Regions from separate parts of the Pseudoalteromonas sp. bablab_jr010 genome, predicted to be linked through region 1. Evidence: predicted binding sites of a transcription regulator. Region 1 holds the regulator's gene; the other holds the start of a gene.

What was found. Region 1 encodes LexA, which represses DNA repair genes until DNA is damaged. Its sites were predicted from a motif close to TACTGTATNNNNATACAGTA; they were not measured.
Region 2: JIG37_RS09285 (YebG family protein) is a predicted target of LexA. The motif match lies at 2,645-2,664, and genes of this name have one in related genera.

What each region holds. Positions count from the first base shown of each region.
Region 1 is NZ_JACDWV010000029.1:77,262-88,064, reverse strand. It holds gene JIG37_RS01110 (LysR family transcriptional regulator) at 1-765, shown strand, start outside; gene norR (nitric oxide reductase transcriptional regulator NorR) at 762-2,324, opposite strand; gene JIG37_RS01100 (NnrS family protein) at 2,481-3,713, shown strand; gene hmpA (NO-inducible flavohemoprotein) at 3,734-4,897, shown strand; gene JIG37_RS01090 (endonuclease) at 5,012-5,665, opposite strand; gene JIG37_RS01085 (VOC family protein) at 5,782-6,135, shown strand; gene JIG37_RS01080 (hypothetical protein) at 6,110-6,835, opposite strand; gene JIG37_RS01075 (hypothetical protein) at 6,994-7,374, shown strand; gene JIG37_RS01070 (hotdog fold thioesterase) at 7,382-7,819, opposite strand; gene lexA (transcriptional repressor LexA) at 7,981-8,598, shown strand; gene coxB (cytochrome c oxidase subunit II) at 9,036-10,178, shown strand; gene ctaD (cytochrome c oxidase subunit I) at 10,178-10,803, shown strand, end outside.
Region 2 is NZ_JACDWV010000087.1:163,629-174,431, forward strand. It holds gene JIG37_RS09265 (chorismate mutase) at 48-1,199, shown strand; gene dsbB (disulfide bond formation protein DsbB) at 1,329-1,847, shown strand; gene JIG37_RS09275 (DUF6170 family protein) at 1,847-2,149, shown strand; gene JIG37_RS09280 (helix-hairpin-helix domain-containing protein) at 2,177-2,470, opposite strand; gene JIG37_RS09285 (YebG family protein) at 2,717-3,019, shown strand; gene putP (sodium/proline symporter PutP) at 3,083-4,594, opposite strand; gene JIG37_RS09295 (HDOD domain-containing protein) at 4,965-6,188, shown strand; gene JIG37_RS09300 (VacJ family lipoprotein) at 6,252-6,983, opposite strand; gene ccmI (c-type cytochrome biogenesis protein CcmI) at 6,993-8,255, opposite strand; gene JIG37_RS09310 (cytochrome c-type biogenesis protein) at 8,256-8,717, opposite strand; gene JIG37_RS09315 (DsbE family thiol:disulfide interchange protein) at 8,717-9,286, opposite strand; gene JIG37_RS09320 (heme lyase CcmF/NrfE family subunit) at 9,283-10,803, opposite strand, start outside.

The DNA.
Region 1 (10,803 bases):
TTAGAAGATAACCTTGATGCGCGGTTATTCCACCGTCATGCCCGTGGCTATACAGTGACAGAAATAGGCGCTAAGTTGTTTGCGACTGCAAAATCGATTAACGCTGAACTTGAAAAACTTCACAACGATATTATTGCCGCTGATAGCCAACTGCGAGGCAGTTTATTATTAACTACGGTCAGTGGTTTTATTGATGTGCTTAGTGATGTCTGCGAACAGTTTCAAAGCCTGCACCCGCAAGTGCAGCTCGAAGTTATTCTTGATCAAAACCGCTTACGTCTTGATCACGGTCAGGCACACATTGCCGTGCGAGCAGGTCCTCGGCCTGATGAAGGCGACTATATTGCCCAGCATTTAGCTGAACTTTCGTCAGGGTTTTATGCCTCTAAAAGTTATATTGAAAAGTATGGCATGCCAAAGAATATTGAGCAGTTGCAGCAGCATAGTTTTGTCTCTGGGGTGGCTGGCTATAACGGTAAAGTGCCTTATTTTGCATGGGTTGATCAACACATTGAATCTTCGCAAATTAAGCTACGGGTGTCTGAAACATCAGAAGCTACAAGGGCGATTGTGAGGGGCTTAGGAATTGGTGGTTTACAGCATGAAGTGGCAAGCCAATACCCTGATCTGCTGCCAGTGCTTCCTAAAGAGCTAAACTGGCCAACGGATCTTTGGCTGGTAACGCATCACTTGGTGCATCGCACAGCCAAAGTCCAAGCATTTAGTCAGCTTTTAAAAGCCTATTTTAAAGATTTAAAAGCTTAAACAGACTTTTTAACGCTAATGCCTAGCCGTTTGGCTAGGCGCACAAGGTTGGCTCTATCAACACTTAAGCTACGTGCTGTGGCAGCCCAGTTTAGGTTATGTAGTTCAAGTTGTTGCATAATCAATTGATAACTAAAAGCGTCAGTTGCCTCTTTCAGCGATAAGCGAGTGGCTTTTTGTTCGTTAACTGCAACAGGGCTTGGTGCGGCAACGGCGGTTTTAGCAATATCACAATGTTCAGGCTCGATTGTGACAATGCTTTGTTGCCATTGCTGTTGTTTGGCTTTGAGTGCTGCGCGACTGATCACATGTTCAAGCTCTCTCACATTGCCTGGCCAATCATATTGACGCAGTAGTAATTGTGTATCGCTACTAAGCTTAAGTTGCTTAATTGCCAGTTTTTTAGATGTTTGCTCAATAAAAAAGCCTGCTAATAAAATAACATCGTTATCGCGCTCTTTTAGTGGTGCAACATGCAATGGGTAAACGCTTAATCGGTGATAAAGATCTGCACGAAAGCGCCCCGCAGCGACTTCTTGTTTTAAATCGCGATTGGTTGCTGCAATCACTCTGACATCAACATAACGGCTTTGATCTTCCCCCACCGTTTGTACTTCACCACTTTGTAATACACGCAATAACTTACTTTGCATGGCAAGCGGAAGTTCGCCGATTTCATCTAAAAATAGCGTGCCGCCATCGGCGAGTTGAAACTTACCCTGGCGAGCAGTATGTGCGCCAGTAAATGCGCCTTTACTGTGACCAAAAAATTCACTCTCGGCTAAGTTCTCTGGTAACGATGCGCAGTTTAAGTGGATCAACGGCATGTCACGGCGTTTTGAGTTTAAATGGATATTGCGCGCAACGAGTTCTTTACCGACGCCTGTATCACCTTGTATTAAAACGCTAAATTCTGAGGCAGCCACCAGCTGAATATCATTTTTAAGGGTCTGCATTGCTTGGCTATTACCAATAATTTCGACACCTTCTCGTGTTAGTGCCTCAAGGTTAAGCTGCTGCGCAACTTGATGGCTGTGCTGTGCGTGTTGCATAAAATGCTGCAAGGTTAGGGCATGCTCAACATAGCCTGCAGCTAGCTGTTTTAGTTGATTGAGCTCGTTCATTGCTAAAGCGTCAAAGGCATGTTCATCTAAACTATCAAAGGTCAAAACACCCAATAGTTCGTTGTTATCTTTGCTACTTAGCAGCGGCACGCCCATGCAGGCATGAACAGGAAAGTCGCCATGCTGGCTTTGTAATAAACCATCGTAGGGGTCGGGTAGGCCACAATCTTTGGCAAATTTTAGCGGTTCACTGCCACGGCATATTTCAAATAAGCGCGGATGCTCCGCTATTTTAAAGCGTCTTCCTAACGTATCGTCCGACAACCCATGAAGGGCTACGGGCTTTAACACATCGCCTTGTTTCAATAATAAGGCAACTGCATCACATTCAAGCCAATCATTAATGCAACTCAACAGATAACTGAAATTATGATCAACACTGCTTGCTTTGGTAAGTGCAAGTGCAACATCAAGAAGGGATTTTTTGAGCATCATGTCAATTTGACCTGAATGTGTTTTATTGATGCTTTTAATGGTGTGTCATTTTGACTTATTTATCAAGCGTCCAAATTTAATGTGTTGATATTTAATGGTTTTTATTTTTGGCTTGAACTGTGCAATAGCTGGGGAAATTAAACGCTGAGAGCACGAATGAAAGTCATTAATTTAACTGAACCTATGCCAACTAAGATCAAATTTTATCAACTCAGCCAGTGGCCGTTATGGGCATTAGCATTTCGGCCTTTTTTCTTGGCGGCAGGTGCCTTAGCTGTATTTGCTATGAGTTACTGGTTTTTAATCTTGGCGGGCTATGCACAGTGGCACCTAACAATGCCCGCAACGCTTTGGCATGCTCACGAAATGCTGTTTGGCTTTGCAGGCGTGGTTGCCATGGGCTTTTTGCTAACCGCCGCACAAACATGGACAGGTGTGGCGAGTGTAAGTGGTATTAAGCTTTGTTTGCTTAGCATGATTTGGCTTGCTGCAAGGTTTAGTTTTTTTATTGAGATTGCAGGGTTCGAGCAGCTAAACCTTTATATTGTTAGTGCGCTACAACTCGTTTGGTGGCTAGCTGGAATTATTATTCTAGCTGACATGCTGATACAGGCAAAAAGCAGCCATAACTACTTATTTGTTGTCATCGCATCTTTGCTCTGTGCGCTCAATGTGATTTTTTTGAGCTTAGTTGTACTTAATAAAATGTCGCTGGCACTGGGGGTTGTTGATACCGCTGTACTTATCATGACACTGCTAGTTGGTGTTGTGGCTGGGCGAGTTGTGCCATTTTTTACCGCGCGCGGCCTTAACCTAAGTGAACAAGTTAGAACCCCGAAGCTCGATAAATTAGTCGTATTTAGCTCATTTTTCGCCATTGCGTGGTTTTTTATGAGTCAGCTATTTTTTAGCGCAATGAGCACCGGTTGGGTTTTTGCTTGGCTTGCTTGTTTACATTCAGCCAGGTGTGTTTTGTGGTGGCATAAAGGCATTCTAAAAGTGCCTTTGCTATGGTCATTACATGTGGCTTATTGGGCTTTATCGGTTGGTTTAATACTCGTCGCGCTGAGCTATTTCAGCCCAATTATCTTATTCAAAGATGCGCTTCATCTGATCACTGTTGGCACCATAGGTGTGATGATTATCGCCATGATGGTACGTGTCTCTCATGGTCACACTGGGCGCGCATTACAAGCCCCTGCGTACATTAGTTTGGCATTTGTACTCATTGTGATAGCTGCCATTGTACGTTCGTTACTTCCCGTTTATTTAGGTCATCACCTTGCATGGCAGTTAAGTGCGTTGCTGTGGGTTGCTGGCTTTAGCTTATTTTTATTTCATTGTGCGCCCATCTTAGTGAATCGTCGTGTTGATGGTCGCCGCGGTTAATCTCTCCAATAGGAAAAACTATGTTATCTGAAAAAACGATCCAGATTGTTAAAAGTACTTTGCCGTTGCTTGCACAAGCAGGCCCTCAAGTGACTGAGTATTTTTATGATCGTATGTTTAGCTACAACCCAGAGCTTAAAAATATTTTTAATATGACGCATCAGCAATCGGGCTCTCAGCAATTTGCGCTATTTAATGCCTTAGCTGCCTACGCGGCAAATATTGATAACTTGGCAGTGTTAAAAGGTGCGCTTGCGCGCATTAATCATAAACACACCAGTTACCATATTTTGCCAGAGCATTATCCTATTGTTGGTGGACATCTGATTGCGACTTTAAAAGAGTTATTGCCAGAACAATTTACTCCTGAGGTCGAGTATGCATGGCGTGAAGCCTATTCATTATTAGCGGATGTATGTATCAATGAGGAGATGTCGCTATATCAAAAAACCAAAAAGGCACCGGGAGGTTGGTTTGGTACTCGTACTTTCACAATTACAGAAAAACGTATGGAGTCATCGCAAATTTGCAGTTTCATATTAACGCCTGCCGATGCAAAGCCTGTTGTGGCGTATTTACCGGGCCAATATTTAGGAATTAAAGTAACGCCAGCAAACAGTGATTTAACGCAAGTGAGGCAATACTCTTTATCACAGCAAAGTAATGGCCACAATTACCGAATTAGCGTGAAAGAAGAAGGCTTGGTATCTAACTACCTACACAGCTTAACTGAGGGGGATGAGGTAGAAATTTACCCACCTGCAGGCGACTTTGTGCTTCGCGAAATCGACTCGCCTGTTGTATTGATTTCTGCGGGTGTTGGTCAAACCCCAATGATGGCGATGCTCGAAACACTATTAAGTAATCAACCTAACCAGTCAATCCATTATCTACATGCTTGCGACAGTGAGACGCAGTTTGCCTTTAAAGAGTATTTAATACAGCAACAACAAGCGCACGCTTCATTACATTGTGTTACCTGGTTTAAAGATGGCAAGGGGGGCGATTTTGCGGGCTTGATGGATGTAAACCACATCGCTGACAGCTTACCAATTAGTAAAGGTGACTTTTACCTGTGTGGCCCTATCGCCTTTATGGCAATGATCAAAGAGCAGCTGCTAAGTATTGGGGTTGCAAGTGAACGCATTCACTACGAGGTGTTTGGCCCTCACCAAAGCTTATGATGTAAAAGGCGTAGCTGAAGCTGCGCCTTTTTTGTTAGTTAACTTCGCGCTCTAGATCAGGAAGTGAAATACGGAGCTCTTTTTGTACTTTAGAAGCCCATAAGAATTTCACTATTAGAGTAACTTACGATTGCTAATTTCAGCTATTTCAAGCTTTTGCCACGATTCAAATAGCTTGCGTTGTTTGTCTGATATTTTTAAGCCATAGGTTCTTTGCATATAAAAATAGGTATCGGCTATTTGCTTTCTTGCATAAATGGGTGGCTCAAATACGCGCTGCTTAAAGTCGATTTTTACAGGGCATGCTCCGTAACTTGCACTTGATGTTGACACCATGCCGTAGCGAAAGTTTGAACGGTCAGCATTGATCTCGCCTATAGCAGGGGCAAGGTTATTAATGTCGGCTTCCATTTGACGGAATTTCGCACTGACCTTTTTACAGTTTTTACGACCGCCATCTTGCCAGCATTGTAATTGATGACCAAACTCCCAGGCAGGCACAATGTGCTCCCACTCTATTCTTTTTGCGCGGGCATTCTCTTTTCCTGAGCGGGTGACAGGGTTTCTAGGAATATAACCACACGCATCAGGATCTGGCACAAGTTTTTTACCTTGGCGCTTTATGTCGCAGCCACAATATAAGCTTTTACTGTTGCTTGGTAGATTCTTAATTAAATGCTTTTTGGCACTGTAAAAGCTCGAAAATTCTTTAGCGGATATAGGAAAAGTGAAAATAAAACACAGGGCTAAGTATAGAAATAAACGCATATCCATCACATCAGTGAACTACAGGAAGCGCTATTTTAGAGCGACTATTCTAAAAATGAAAAGTTTTTCAACTCAGCTATAGTTGTTAGGCCGTTTTAATTAAAGGAATTACAACTATGTTATTAGGTGCCTTCTCAGTGAGTTTAAATGTCAAAGATATTCGTGCTTCAAAGCAGTTTTATGAAAAGCTAGGTTTCAACGAGTTTGCTGGGGAGATAGAACAGCATTGGCTAATTATGAAAAACGGTGAACATTTAATTGGTTTGTTTCAAGGTATGTTCGACAAAACCATGCTGACCTTTAACCCAGGGTGGGATCAAAATGCTGAAGCTTTGGATGAATTTGCAACCTTTGAGCAATTAGCTGCACAATTTCAGCAACAAGGATTAGAAATACAAAAGGCCGGTGACGCGAGTTTTATTATCACCGACCCAGATGGCAATCCTATTTTGATTGACCAACACGTGTAGCTGGCTTTTTACGTTTAATTCGAACGTTTTGTAGTAACAAGAGAACTCCTGTAATACAAAATAGTACGCTGGTGGCCGAGAAGCTGATGAGTAGTGGATTGTTAAAGTTCTCACGCTCATCATAATCCATAATGTGTAGCATCCAGAAAAAGTCGAAAATGCGCCACAGGGTGCTGCGCACAGTAATAAGGTTACCGGTTTGGCTATCTAAATATAAGGTTGTTGATCGCCAATCATCGAAGCTAATTTGCCAAACATTGGCTTTGTGACCGACTTCTCTAGGCCCTTTTGTTAATAACTGCGCTTGCGTTATTTTTGCGTCAATAAGCAGGTGAGCTTGCGCATTTTCAATGATTTGCGCTTTACTCGGTGCAGGCATTTTAGCACCTGTTCTGCCATCAAAAGTAAACGTACCGCTAGAGGATGTAACTTCTATAATCGGGGTATTTAAAAAATGGCTATATTTAATACCTTCAATTTGCTCAAATTGCGCTGTTATCTTATCAACAGATGCTAAGTAGTCTGACAATAAAAATGGGCTACTTAAACTGCGATTAGCCAAATGTTTGCCATGCACTTTTTCAAGTGGTAATGAGCTCATTACCAGCCCACCTAAGAGCCAAAAAAAGATCTGTAAAGCAAGTAAGTAGCCAAGCCATTTATGCCCTTTACGAGCATACTTAAACAGGCGTTTATTCATTATTACCCCGTTATTATTGTTATGTGGGCGCTATTTTAAGTTGTTTAGCTAGATTGCCAATGCGGCATAATGTCGCATTAACTGTATTCTAGATTTGGTATATATACAAAACTGAGTTAAAGTTTCAGTCGATATCAACAGAGGGTAAAAACGAGAGTATGTCGGAAATTCAATTTTTAAATGTAGATCTGGAGCTTGAATCAAAGCACGATATTAGTGCGCTTGTTGCTGATTTGAAGAAAAACGCCATGGTTTTACATTATGACCAAGATGAATACCGCCAACTAGCACGTATTGAAGCAACCGCAGATATCAGCTCTCCAGATAAAGCCATTAACCAGCTTTGCGAGCTTATTGAGTCTTGCTCGCGCAATGCATTAAAACAGTGGTTATCGTGCTCAAAGCGTACATTTGATATAGGCTTTGAATCAGGTAATTCGCCTAAATGCTTTAACCAACCCCTGCATGCCGACACCTTGTTACGTATCTCAGCAATTGGTGCAGGGATTGAAATTACTATTTATCCTATTGAAAAATAGCCAGAATTTATCGCTCTACAACAGCTGCGGTCATTCTTGATACGCAGCAAAGCTCTCCTGCGGCATTGGTAATTTTAATATCCCAAACAGATGTTCGCTTACCTAAATGCAGCGGTCTTGCTGTTGCTGTTAACGTTCCTTTGCGTGACGCTTTCATGTGGTTGGCATTAATTTCTTGGCCAACAGCATAGAACTTATTGAAATCAACCACGAAATTGGCTGCATAGCTTGCCACTGTCTCTGCTAATACAACGTTTGCTCCGCCATGAACCATACCCATAGGGTTATGATGCTCAGGAATAGCAGGCATAGTTGCCATTAAATAATCATCACCAATTTCAGTCACCTCAATGCCCATAGTTTTCATTAAAGTGCCTTGACCGGTGATCCCTTGTTCTAGCTCTTTGCAAAGCTCTAACGTGATTGGGTGGTGCCAAATACTCATTGTGTTTCCTTAGCCTGCTAATTAAAGCTAATACCTTATGGCATCTTTCGGTGTGGTTCAATGTTAGTTTTGTAGCAATATGATGGGGTTAATTTAAATTTGCGATTTTCAAATAACTGTATATACTCACAGTTAAATGTACTGTATGGAAAACCAGTTGTATGCGCCCATTAACTAAACGCCAATCGCAAATTTTAGAACTAATTAAAGTCTTTATTAAAGATACAGGCATGCCACCTACGCGTGCTGAAATAGCTCAAACATTAGGTTTTAAAAGTGCCAACGCTGCTGAAGAACACCTAAAAGCACTGGCTAAAAAAGGCATGATCAAAATGAAGCCTGGGGCGAGTCGCGGTATTCAGTTAATTGAAGAAGATGAGCCAGAGCAACTAGGCTTACCTTTAATTGGCCGTGTTGCAGCTGGTGAACCTATTTTGGCGCAAGAGCATGTTGAAAGCCACTGCCAAGTTGATCCTTCATTATTTAAACCTGCAGCCGATTTCTTACTGCGTGTAAATGGTATGAGTATGAAAGACATTGGTATTATGGATGGCGATTTGCTTGCAGTACACAGAACACAAGTTGCTGAAAACGGGCAAGTAGTTGTAGCTCGAGTCGATGAAGATGTAACAGTTAAGCGTCTAGAAAAAGCGGGTCGCAAAGTACTTTTACACGCTGAGAACGAAGAGTTTTCGCCTATTGAGGTTGACCTTGAGCATGAGTCGTTCAACATCGAGGGGTTAGCGGTAGGTGTTATTCGTAACGCTGACTGGATGTAACTGTTCCCAATTTGGTGCATCAAATTGACTCAATTTGGTGCGCCGCTGAAATTTTACTACTTAATTAGGATTTGTGAATCCTTACTCTTCATTTAAAGCCTTATATGGCGCAGTTTTCCTCTCTTTTTATATTTCGTTTTTACTCCTAAACATTAAATAACGCGCTGATTATAGTTGTTATTTCTGCACCAAAATAAACATTTATTATCATTAAAACTTGCTTATTGGTCATTTTTTAACTAATTGGTTAATACACTGTATTAACACCTAATTAATAAAAAGACACAAAAATGTGCGAGGTGTTAGTCATGGGGTCGGTATCATAAGTGGGTCAAAATGATACGTAGTCGCTCTGAACAATAAGAAAAACGAATGGGCACCTTGCTGTATCGCCTTTTCGCTTTGCGTCTTGCAATAGCATCTAAAGGAGCCGTCACATGGGTAAACTGCGTTACGCCTTGTGGCTTATATTGTTTGCACTTCCTGAGCTTGCATTGGCAAATAGCCAATACAATATGCGTAAAGGGGTGACCGATATAAGTAATAATGTTTATGAGTTACACATGACGATATTTATTATCTGCTGTGTAATCGGCATCATCGTATTTGCGGTGATGTTTTGGGCTTTAATACACCACCGTAAATCCAAAGGGGCCAAGCCTGCCCAATTTCATGAAAGTACAAAAGTTGAAATACTTTGGACTGCCATTCCATTTGTCATCTTAATCGCCATGGCTGTGCCTGCCACAAAAACCTTAATTGCCATGGAAGATGCCTCTAAAGCCGATATCACCATTAAAGTGACGGGCTCACAATGGAAGTGGCATTATGAGTACATGGGTGAAGACATTGCTTATTACTCGATTCTATCTACACCAAAAGACCAAATAGACAACAAAGCAGAGAAAACTGAGCATTATTTGCTTGAAGTAGATAAACCGCTAGTACTTCCTATCAATAAAAAAGTTCGCTTTTTAATGACTTCAGACGATGTAATTCATTCATGGTGGGTGCCTGATTTTGCGGTTAAAAAGGATGCAAATCCTGGGTTTATCAATGAAGCGTGGACACGTATTAACGAGCCAGGCGTGTACCGTGGCCAATGTGCTGAGTTATGCGGTAAAGATCATGGCTTTATGCCTGTTGTGGTGAAAGCCTTACCTGAAGATGAATTTGCTAATTGGCTTGCAGATGCTAAGCAAGAAAAAGCCAATGCGGCCGCAGCGGATGCTGCTTTGCTTGATCAAACATTACCGAAAGAAGAGCTTATGACCTTGGGTGAGCAAGTCTACATGGCTAGTTGTGCTGCATGCCACCAACCTACCGGTATGGGCCTACCTGGCGTATTTCCAGCACTTAAAGGCAGCCCGATTGTATTAGGTGATGTAAAAGATCACATAGATATTGTGTTACACGGTAAGCCTGGCACAGCAATGCAAGCGTTTGATAAACAGCTTTCAATTAAGCAACTTGCTGCGGTTATTACTTATAAGCGAAACGCGTGGGGTAATGACACCGGCGATGTTATCCAACCGAGTCAAATTCAAGCCGCGATTGATGCAGCAGCGGAGGCGAACTAATGAGTAACGTTATTAACGAGCAAGCAACTGGGCATGCGCATCACGACCATCATTACCCAGCTAAAGGTTTTAAGCGTTGGCTTTACACCACCAATCATAAAGACATCGGGAGTTTATACCTGATTTTTTCACTCACCATGTTTTTAATTGGTGGAGCAATGGCAATGGTGATCCGCGCTGAACTGTTTCAGCCTGGATTACAGTTAGTCGATCCGCACTTTTTTAATCAAATGACTACCGTACATGGCTTGATCATGGTGTTTGGTGCCGTTATGCCCGCGTTCACTGGGCTTGCAAACTGGATGGTACCTATGATGATAGGCGCACCGGATATGGCCTTACCACGTATGAATAACTGGAGCTTTTGGATATTGCCTTTCGCATTTTTAATCCTCTTAGCTTCGTTACTCATGCCGGGTGGCGGTCCTGCGTTTGGTTGGACTTTCTATGCACCACTCTCCACCACTTACAGTAACGACAACACCGCACTGTTTGTATTTGCTGTACATATCATGGGTATCAGCTCAATTATGGGGGCGATTAACGTTATCGTGACCATCGTCAACCTAAGAGCGCCGGGTATGACGTGGATGAAGCTACCGCTATTTGTTTGGACATGGTTAAT
Region 2 (10,803 bases), on a different contig from region 1:
TGGGAGGCTTTTTTGTTTGTGCACTGTTTTGGAATGAGGAAACCAACATGAGCATTGATACATTAAATGCGTTACGACACGATATAAATGAAATCGACTCCGACTTACTTGTGTTACTAGCTAAAAGACGCCGTATAAGCCACAGCGTAGTCGAATATAAAATTGCCAATAACAAACCAATTCGTGATGAAGCTCGCGAACAAGCACTTCTGGAAAAACTAATCAGTTATGGTAAGTCATTAGGTCTTGACGCTTACTACATTAATAATGTGTTTCAAACTATTCTTGAAGATTCTGTTTTAAACCAGCAAGCCATGCTGCAAAAGAACCTCAACCCAGAAGCTATGAGCGAAAGCCATCGTGTTGCGTATTTGGGTGGGCAAGGCTCATATAGCCAACTAGCCTGCCATAAATATTTTAGCCGCCGCCCTGGCAAAGTGATTGAAATGGGTTGCTCTAGCTTTGAACAGATCACTGGTAAAGTTGAAAGTGGACAGGCTGATTTTGGCTTACTGCCAATTGAAAACACCAGCTCAGGAAGTATCAATGAAGTATTCGACTTATTACAACACGCACAAGTATCAATTGTAGGTGAAGTAACCCATAGCGTTGAGCACTGTTTATTAGCAATGCCAGGTACTGAGCTATCTCATATCAATAAAATTTTTGCTCATCCACAACCTTTTGCTCAATGTAGCCGTTTCATTCAAGGCCTAGGTGACATTCAACATGAAACCTGTGATTCAACCTTCCACGCATTGCAATCTGCGGTTGAAACAGCAAATAGCGCTGCTATCGGCTCAGCTCAAGCTGGCAAAAATGTTGGTTTAGAAGTAATTAAGTCAGGCCTTGCAAACCAAAGCGAAAACCACAGCCGCTTTATTGTTGTCGCCCGTAAGCCGCTACAAGTATCGAAGCAAATTCCGACCAAAACCAGTTTAATCATGGCGACTAAACAACAAGCAGGTTCATTGGCTGATGCTTTAATGATTTTTAAACATCACCAAATTAACCTAGTAAAACTAGAATCTCGCCCCGTACCAGGAAATCCGTGGGAAGAAGTGTTTTATGTTGACCTCGAAGCAAACCTTGATGACTTACATGTTAAGCAAGCGCTTGAAGAGCTGAAAGAACACACTCAGTACACACGTGTATTAGGCTGTTACCAAAGTGAGTCTTTGCAGGCTGTTAGTGTGTAATAGCCTGCCTAGATATGACTAATGAAAAGGAGTCTGTCGACTCCTTTTTCGTATAATTTCATCTTAGATACTTGCACCCATAGCCCTGTCTAAGCATAATCTTGAAAACAATTTGAAATTGGATCTTTCATGAATTGGTTAGCAGAATTAGCAACTAAAAGAACACCTTGGTTATTACTAGCGTTTATTTCACTCGCATTTGAAGTCACAGCATTGTTTTTTCAATACAACATGGGACTTGAGCCATGCATCATGTGTATTTATCAGCGCACCGCTGTTTTAGGCTTACTTGCAGCAGGTGTGATTGGTGCGATTAACCCAAAAAGTATGGTTGTTCGCTTAGTCGCATTTGCCACTTGGGGTATCTCAGCAATTTGGGGTTACTTTATTGCTAAAGAACACATTGCAATGCAAAACAATACCGACCCGTTTGCATTTAGCTGTGCATTTGAACCTAACTTCCCAAGTTTTATGCCTTTGCATGAATGGATCCCTAGCTTCTTTGCTGCCACAGGTGATTGTGGCAATATCGATTGGCAGTTTGCTTCAATGAGCATGCCGGCATGGATGGAAGTGATTTTTGCAGCATTTTCAGTGGTATTTGTGGCTGTTTTAGTTAGCCGATTAGTGAGCAAAAAGTCGCTATAATGATTTATTTTTTTACTAGCCAAATCCCTACTTTAAAAAACTTTAAAGTAAGGCAACGCCAGCAGATTATTGCTCTTGCTTTAGCTCATTTAAGCCCGAGCAAAAAGATCATTTTATCGGTATGTAAGCTTGCCTTTTTAGCGCCATTATTTTTAGGTTTAGCTTACTTTGAAGGGTGGATGCTTATTCCTTGGTTGTTGTTAGCAGGTTTAAGTTACCCTCTTATCACAACACCTATCGAAAACATGTTCGCGTTAGCGCATTTAGACAAGGCTATCAATGAATTTAAACAGGGCGAATAACGCCCTGTATAGGTGATAACCTGCTATTTATAGAGTAATTTTCCCCTCAAGTTTAGCGAATAGCTTATCACCAATTCCTTTTACTTCTTTTAATTGTTCTAGCGACTTAAACGAGCCTTGCTTGGTGCGATGCTCGACAATCGCTTTCGCTTTTGATTCACCAATACCCGGTAATTGAGTTAACTGCTCAATGCTGGCTTTATTAATACTCAGCTTTTGCATTTTAACTTGTGTTGCTTTGGTTGGTGTTTCGGCTGATACCTGTGTAGCAGGAAGTAATGCAAGAGTAGCGGCAAGTAAAATACTTGATAGTAATTTCATAATTTCCTCCATGACGCCCTTGTTTGGACTGATAGTTAGCGATTACCCAACACTCACTCCATCGCTTGTGTTTAACTTTGGGTAACATTTTAAATAAAGCTAATACACAAAGTATTGTCAAATTTACTAAATAAAAATTTTCTCAAGTTACTTGCAAAATAAGGCTCGAAGCATTACTGTATATAAAAACAGTAATCTTAGCAGCGATTTTACGCTGCAATGCCAGGCTTAAATGCAGGAGAAATCATGGCTGTTGTTGTTAAATATGTTGTAGAAAGAAACGGAGTCGAGCGCATGACGTTTACTACTAAGAAAGAAGCTGATGCGTATGACAAAATGCTCGACATTGCTGAGTCATTAGAACTTATGCTTGAAAAAGTTGATGTACCATTAAGCGAGCAACAAATTGAGTCACTGGCGCTTGAAATGGCAAAAGAAAAAGACCAATTTATGGCGGTACTTAAAGGTGCAAAAGACGCGCCAGCTAAACCTAAAAAAGCAAAGTCAGACGATAACGTTGCTGATATAAAAGAAAAAGCGGCAAGCTAAACGCAAATTTAGATCATAAAAAAAGGGCAACATCCGTTGCCCTTTTTTGTGTTTAATCAAAAACTACAATGACGATTCAACTTCATCAAATAAGTCTGTAATTTCTTTTTTCGGCTCAGCCGTCATAAGGCTAACAACAACTATGGCTATTGTTGATAAAATAAAGCCAGGGACAATCTCATAAATGATTGCACTTAGTGCTTGGCCATCAATAGTAATTGGCGCGTATATCCAAAACAGCACTGTTGCTGCACCAACAACCATGCCACTAATAGCCCCTTGTAAGTTCATGCGTTTCCAGTAAAGGCTCAGTAGCACCAGTGGACCAAATGCTGCACCGAAACCAGCCCATGCATTACTTACTAAGTCTAAAATAGAGCTATTACGGTCATAAGCTAGGTAAATAGCAAATAAGGCAACTAAGATAACACTAATACGACCAACTAAAACCAGCTCTTTTTGAGATGCACTACGGTTTAAGTAAATTTTGTAGAAATCTTCAGTTAGAGAGCTTGAACACACTAACAACTGTGAAGAGATAGTACTCATAATTGCCGCTAAAATTGCTGCCAATAAGAAACCGGCAATTAAAGGATGGAAGATAAGCTCAGACAACACTAAGAAAATAGTTTCTTTATCATCAATAGGCATTTGGTTTTCAAGCATATAAGCAGCACCAAATAGACCAGTTAGCACAGCACCAATTGCTGATAGCGTCATCCACGACATACCCACACGACGCATGGTTGGCATATCTTTCACTGAACGTACAGACATAAAACGCACAATAATATGTGGCTGACCAAAATAACCAAGGCCCCATGCCATTGCTGAAATAATCGCTATAGTCGAACCACCTGCAAACCAATCCATCATATTAAGTGCATGAATTTCAGATTCTTTTGGTGAGCTTAATAATAAGTCATAGCGTGCATTGGCAAGTGTATCCATAACTGGCTGATCAAGCATGGTAAACGTCGCAATTGGCACAGCCAGCAGCGAGATAAACATGATACAACCTTGCACAAAGTCAGTCAGGCTCACGGCTAAGAAGCCACCAAACAAGGTATATAACACGACGACACCTGTTGTGATGTATAGACCCATTTCGTAGCTCATATTAAATGAGTTTTCGAACAACTTACCACCTGCAACAACACCTGATGAGGTATATAAAGTAAAGAAAACAATGATAACAATCGCAGAGATAACACGCAGAATATTCTTATTATCATCAAAGCGGTTTGCAAAGTAATCAGGAATGGTGATTGAGTCATTCGCCTTTTCTGTGTAAACACGCAAGCGAGGCGCGACTAAGAAGTAGTTAGCCCAAGCACCGAGTACTAGACCAATGGCAATCCAAACCTTACTTAAACCAAACAAGTACATTGCACCTGGTAGGCCCATTAGCAGCCAACCACTCATGTCAGATGCGCCAGCTGAAAGCGCAGCAACACTTGGTGATAAATTACGACCACCTAGCATATAGCCTGATACATCGTCGGTAGATTGCTGATAAGCATATAGCCCAATCCCCAACATGACGATGAAGTACAATGCTAACGAAATTATCATTCCTGTTTCCAAATTAGCCTCCAAAAGTTGTTTAATGTTGGCTTTTAATCCGAATAATGACTCGCAAGTTATTTAATTTAAAGACATTATTGGGGTAAAAACCTATATCACCCACGACTATATCATGCTTACCCCCCTTAACTCCAATCAAGCAGATAAATGACAAAGCTCAATTTTTCAACTTTTATCTAACATTTTTCTTATATTTAATCGCAAGTTATAGAATTTATCTGCAAATTATCCTAGTCTTTAATTCTTAATAAAATAATAACTTTTCCTCGCAAATGAACATTTAGCTAATGCTATTTCAGGCACAATGCAATATATTGCGAGAAGTAAATGAATTAACAGATGTGGACATGTTTGGACTATGTATTTTTACGCTGCACGCCAACCTATTTTAGACAGGGATAAAAAACTAATTGGCTACGAGCTTTTATTTCGAGATGGCGTAGACAACGTTTTTCCTGATATTGATGGCGATGAAGCAACGTCACGACTTATTGAAGGCAGCCAATTTAATTTTGGTTTAGAGGATTTAACGGATAACAAACCTGCTTATATCAACTTTACTCTAGAAACCTTGCAAAAGGGTTATCCACTTTTACTTGGTAAAGAGCAGGTGGTAGTAGAGATATTAGAAACAATCCAACCAGGTAAACGCTTACTGGCATTAGTTAAAGATCTAAAAGAAAAAGGCTATATACTTGCACTTGATGATTACATTCACCAACCTGTATGGCGACACTTTTATCCTTACATCGATATTATTAAGATTGACTTTCTAACTTGTGATGTAGACTCAATAAAAGCGATCATCGAGGCTATTAAGCCGTATCCACACATAAAGTTGCTTGCTGAGAAAGTTGAAACATACGAAAAGTATCAGCTTGCCCTAGAAATGGGCTTTAGCTACTTCCAAGGGTTTTTCTTTTCAAAACCTGAGATGGTACAAAGCAAAACTTTGCCGCCATCAGAGATGGCTCTTGCCGAGCTTCTATATGAAACATCGAGTATTGATCTAAACCTCAGAAAAATCACTGAGGTGTTTGAACGTGACGTTAACTTATCTTATAAGTTGCTACGCTACTCAAACTCAGCGGCCTTTAAACGTCGCGCTGAAATCAGCACAATTAAACAAGCGCTTATTGTATTAGGAAGTGAAGAAATTAAACGTTTCTTATCACTTTTATTTGCAGCGCAAGTCGCAGCAGATAAGCCAGCCGAACTAATTCGCCTTTCATTGACCCGTGCTCGGTTTGCTGAATTATTGGCAATCAGCCACGGCAAAATGCGAGATACTGGTATGGCATTTTTAACGGGTATGATGTCGTTAATGGATGCAATCCTCGACGAAGATATGCCAAGTGTAATGAACAAGTTACCGCTGACTATTGAAATTAAAGATGCGCTACTCAAAGATGAAGGCTTATTAGCAACGTATTTAAAGCTGGTAAAATTTTATGAGCAAGCAAATTGGGAAAAAGCGAAAGAAATCCAACAACAACTTGGACTTAAACCTGAAGAAGTACCGGACGCTTACCATGATGCATTAAGTTGGTCTAATGACCAAATGAGTGTATTTGGGGACTGATGAATACCCATCCCTTAACGATATAAAAATGCCAGCAATTGCTGGCATTTTTATTTAACACTTTTAAAGATTTTCTAAGAAGTCTTCGTCAAAGTCATCTGGTTCTTTTTCTAGTGGCGGATTACCATCATGTAGCTCATATAATTGACGCTGGAAGTAGATATCCTTCATGAAGATATAAGGGTCTAGCGACTCATTTAATAGGCTCTCTTGTGGCATTAATGAAGCACGGGCTTCAACCGCTTTAAGTGCAAACACTAATATTGTTTGAGGTGTTGTTAGTGTTATTTCAGGTAATACGAAATTATCAACAACATCACCAGTTAAGTTTCGTGCGGTACTTGGTCCCATACCAGGGATCATCAAGTAAGCACCATCACCCACTCCCCATACACCAAGAGTTTGGCCAAAATCTTCATCGACAATTTCTAAGCCCAGCGATGAAGCAACATCAAAAAAACCGAGTAGACCTACTGTAGAGTTCACTAAAAAGCGCGCTAAGCTAATACCCATATTACCAGGCTTACCCTGCAGACCAGCATTGACCATATCCGTTGGTGCGGTGATGTTATCGGTAAAATTAACAATGCTACGTCTTACCGGTGTTGGCGTTACTGTAACGTAGCCAACAGCTGCTGGGCGAAGAATATAGGCGTCAAGCACGTCCATATTAAAATCATACATAGGACGGTTAAACGACTGTAACGGATCTCGCTCATCCGCTTTTTCTTCGGGTATTTGTGCGCATCCTGCAAGCACTACAAAAAAGATAAAAAATATACTGTGCCTAAACATCGGCTATCCTTACGGTATTAACTCATTAATTAGCAACGCGTACTCTTTAACGTTCGCACGTTCTAAAATACCCGACTTGCCTTCCAACTCGCCGCTAGAAGTTACCACAGTTGCATCTTTTGATAAACGCGCAGTTAAAATAATTTTATCGACACTTGATAAATTCAGACCTTCAACCATTGCATTCGAATCACTCAATGTCACTGTTAGCGGAAAGCTGTATTCCGTCATTTTTACCACGGCTAATGGCATCTGTGGGCCACTGGCTGCTTTTGCAAAAACAAACAAGGTGCCGTTTTGTGGCTGCGAATCTGCTAGAGCTGAGTCTAAATCAACTGTGATGCTAATTTCACTGTGTGAAGCTTTTGCAATTTCTGTATTTGTAACTTGCTGCTGATTATTTAAGTGAGCATCAATTTCAGCAATACGCTCTGCAATCATGCTATAACGCGGATCATTTTGCTGCATACTTGCAAGCAGTACTTCAAACGCAGTTTTAGCTTGCAGCCAATCCTTGCGCTCATAAGCAATCAGAGCTAACAATGAGATTGCATCAATATTAGTCGGCTCTGCTTTTAACACTCTCGATAACATCGTTGCTGCACGTGACATATTCGCATCACTGCCTTCCATTAGCAGAACTTGCGAGTAGCTGATCAGCACTTGCTTGTTATCCGGGTTCATTTTTAGCACTTTATCAAATGACTGCATCGCCATATCAAATTCATTTAATGACATCGCAACACGACCTAGCAGCATCCACGCCACTTCATCATCACCACTTTGATCAAGCTTGGTACGCAATGCTAAAGCAAATGCTTGCAACTCATTCGGTGTCAATGGCTCACCATCTTGCATTACGGCACGTTCACCATACGACTTAAGGTTTGCCATCGCGTCATGCCAGCCTTTTATTTGCTGCTGACTACCCGTGTAACCGTAAAAGATAGCCGTTAAAACAATTAAAAAGCCAGCGCCAGTAAGGGCAAAAATACGGTTGTTACCTTTACTATTTAGCGCTTTTTCTGGAGACAGCTCATTGAGCAAACGACGTTTTTGTTCGATAACTGATTCGTCGTGCATTTGTGCATCAATACGTTGGTTATCTAAGTCTGTTTTAAGCTCATCTAAACGTTGATGATAAATTCGGATTAACTCCGAGTTTGCATTGTGATCAAGGCGTTGAATACGTTCGCGTTTAAAAAAAGGAACGACAACAAATAGCAATGCAACCAGCGTGAGTAAAACAAAAGAAGCCCACATTAATGCCATCTAGCTTTGCTCCTGACGTTGATTTTGTTCAATTAACTTTGCAAGTAGTGCCTCGTCTTGCTCTGTCCATGTTTGTTTTACCGATGCCTTACGTTGGCGTAAAACAATAAACCCAAAGCCAAGTACCACAATCAATACTGGCAATACCCATAATACTAAGGTTGCGGGTGTTACGGGTGGATCGTAATGTACGAAGTAGCCATAACGGTCAATCATATAATCGATGACTTCATCTTTAGTTTTGCCATCTTTTACCAGCGCTAACACTTTGTCGCGTAAGTCTTTGGCTACAACCGCGTCTGAGTCGGCAATGTTTTGGTTTTGACATTTAGGGCAACGCAGCTCTTTGGTAAGCTCACTGAAGCGTACAGCTTGCTCTTTGTCATCAAATTGATATTTGTCTTGCTCTGCAAATGCACTAAACGTGATAAGCAAACTTGCTAAAAAAATCACGAGTCTCATTACTGTAACTCCTGCATTAACGGTGCGAATTTGGCTCGCCACACACGCGGATTAATATCGCCGGTATGGTGCAGCAAAATGGTGCCTTGCTTATCAACTAAGAAGGTCTCTGGCGCGCCAGACACCCCTAAATCAAGGGCTAATGTGCGCTTTAAATCTAAGATATTGAATTGATATGGGTCGCCAGCACGATTAAGCATACTGGTAACGTCTTCGCGTAGTGCGTTAATATCAAACTGGCCATCAAAGTCAGGGTCGTAGCCTTGCTCGTAGTATAAGCCAACAATCTTAACGCCCTGCTCTCTAAGCTCAGTTAAATAGCCCAACTCAGCTAAACAGGTCGGGCACCATGTGCCCCACACATTGAGTAAGTAAACTTCACCTTTTAAATCACTATCTGTCCAACGCGTTGACTCATCCATCAAGTCTGGCAAGTTGAAAGCTGGCATAGCCTGCCCAATACGCCCAGTTTGCAGCTCACGCGGGTTAGCAAACAAGCCTTGATATAAAAACACACACAGTAAAACGAAAACCAGTAAAGGTGCTAGTGCGAGTAGTTTACGGTTCATGCTGATGCCTCCTGCTTAGTCGATTTTTGGCGATAGCGTTTATCACCAAGCACTAAAAAGCCTGCCAGTGAAATCAAGATACCACCGAGCCACATCCAACGAACATAAGGCTTATGGTAAATACGTAACGACCACGCACCTTGGCTTAATTGCTCACCCAGTGCTAGGTATAAGTCACGCGTAAAGCCAGCATCCACAGCGGCTTCTGTCATAAACTGCATGCCAATGTCATAACGGCGTTTTTCAGCATGTAAAACGGTTACTTGTTTATCATTTTTCAGCACAGTGACAACCCCAGCATGGCCGCTATAGTTAGCGCCGCGAATAGACTTAACACCATCAAAACGGTACTGGTATTCATTTAAAGCCACAGTGTCACCCGGCTTCATTGATACATCACGCTCTACTGAATAAGCAGAGGTTAACGTTACACCTGCAATCACGAACGCTAAACCAACGTGACCTAATACCATCGCCCAATAGCTTAGTCCTAAACGTTTAAAGCCTTCACCTAAGGTTTTGTGAATGGTTACTTTTGCTGCTAAATCAACCACTGTAGTAACAACAATCCATACCGCTAGCGTAGTTGCAATAAAGGTAATTGGCGCAATTACATCGTAACTTGAATATAACCACGCTGCCGTTGCAACTAGGCTAACTACAGCCGATAGGGCAAATTTGTTTTGCAACATTGACCATTTATTTTGTTTCCAGCGTAACAGCGGGCCCATACCCATTAAAATGGCAAACGGCACCAGTAGAATCGCAAACATCTTGTTGAAGAACGGCTCACCAATCGAAATGCTGCCTAAGCCAAGTTCTTTATGGATCATTGGCAATAATGTACCTAGCAATACAATCAGTGTTGCCACAACTAAGAAAATATTATTTAACCAAAGCGCAACTTCACGTGAGGCAAACTTGTAACGGCCCTCACTTTTCACCTGTGATACACGCAGTGCATAAAGCGATAAACCACCACCAACTACAATGGCTAAGAATGCTAAAATAAACATACCGCGGTTAGGATCTGAGGCAAAAGCATGCACAGATACAATGATACCCGAGCGAACAATAAAGGTACCCAGTAAGCTTAACGAGAATGCTGCAATAGCCAGTAATACGGTCCACGACTTAAATACACCACGCTTTTCGGTGGTTGATAATGAGTGCAGCAATGCGGTTGCCACAAGCCATGGCATTAATGATGCGTTTTCAACGGGATCCCAGAACCACCAGCCGCCCCAGCCAAGTTCTGAGTATGCCCACCAACTACCAATGGTAATACCAAGTGTTAAAAAGCCCCATGCTGTCATAGTCCAAGGACGAGACCACTTAGCCCAAGTATTATCAAGCTTACCAGTAAGTAACGCTGCAATAGCGAATGAGAATGACACAGATAAACCTACATAGCCCATATAAAGCAATGGCGGGTGAATAATCATACCTGGGTCTTGCAATAACGGATTTAAATCGCGACCTTCTACAGGGAAATACGGTAATAAGCGCTCAAATGG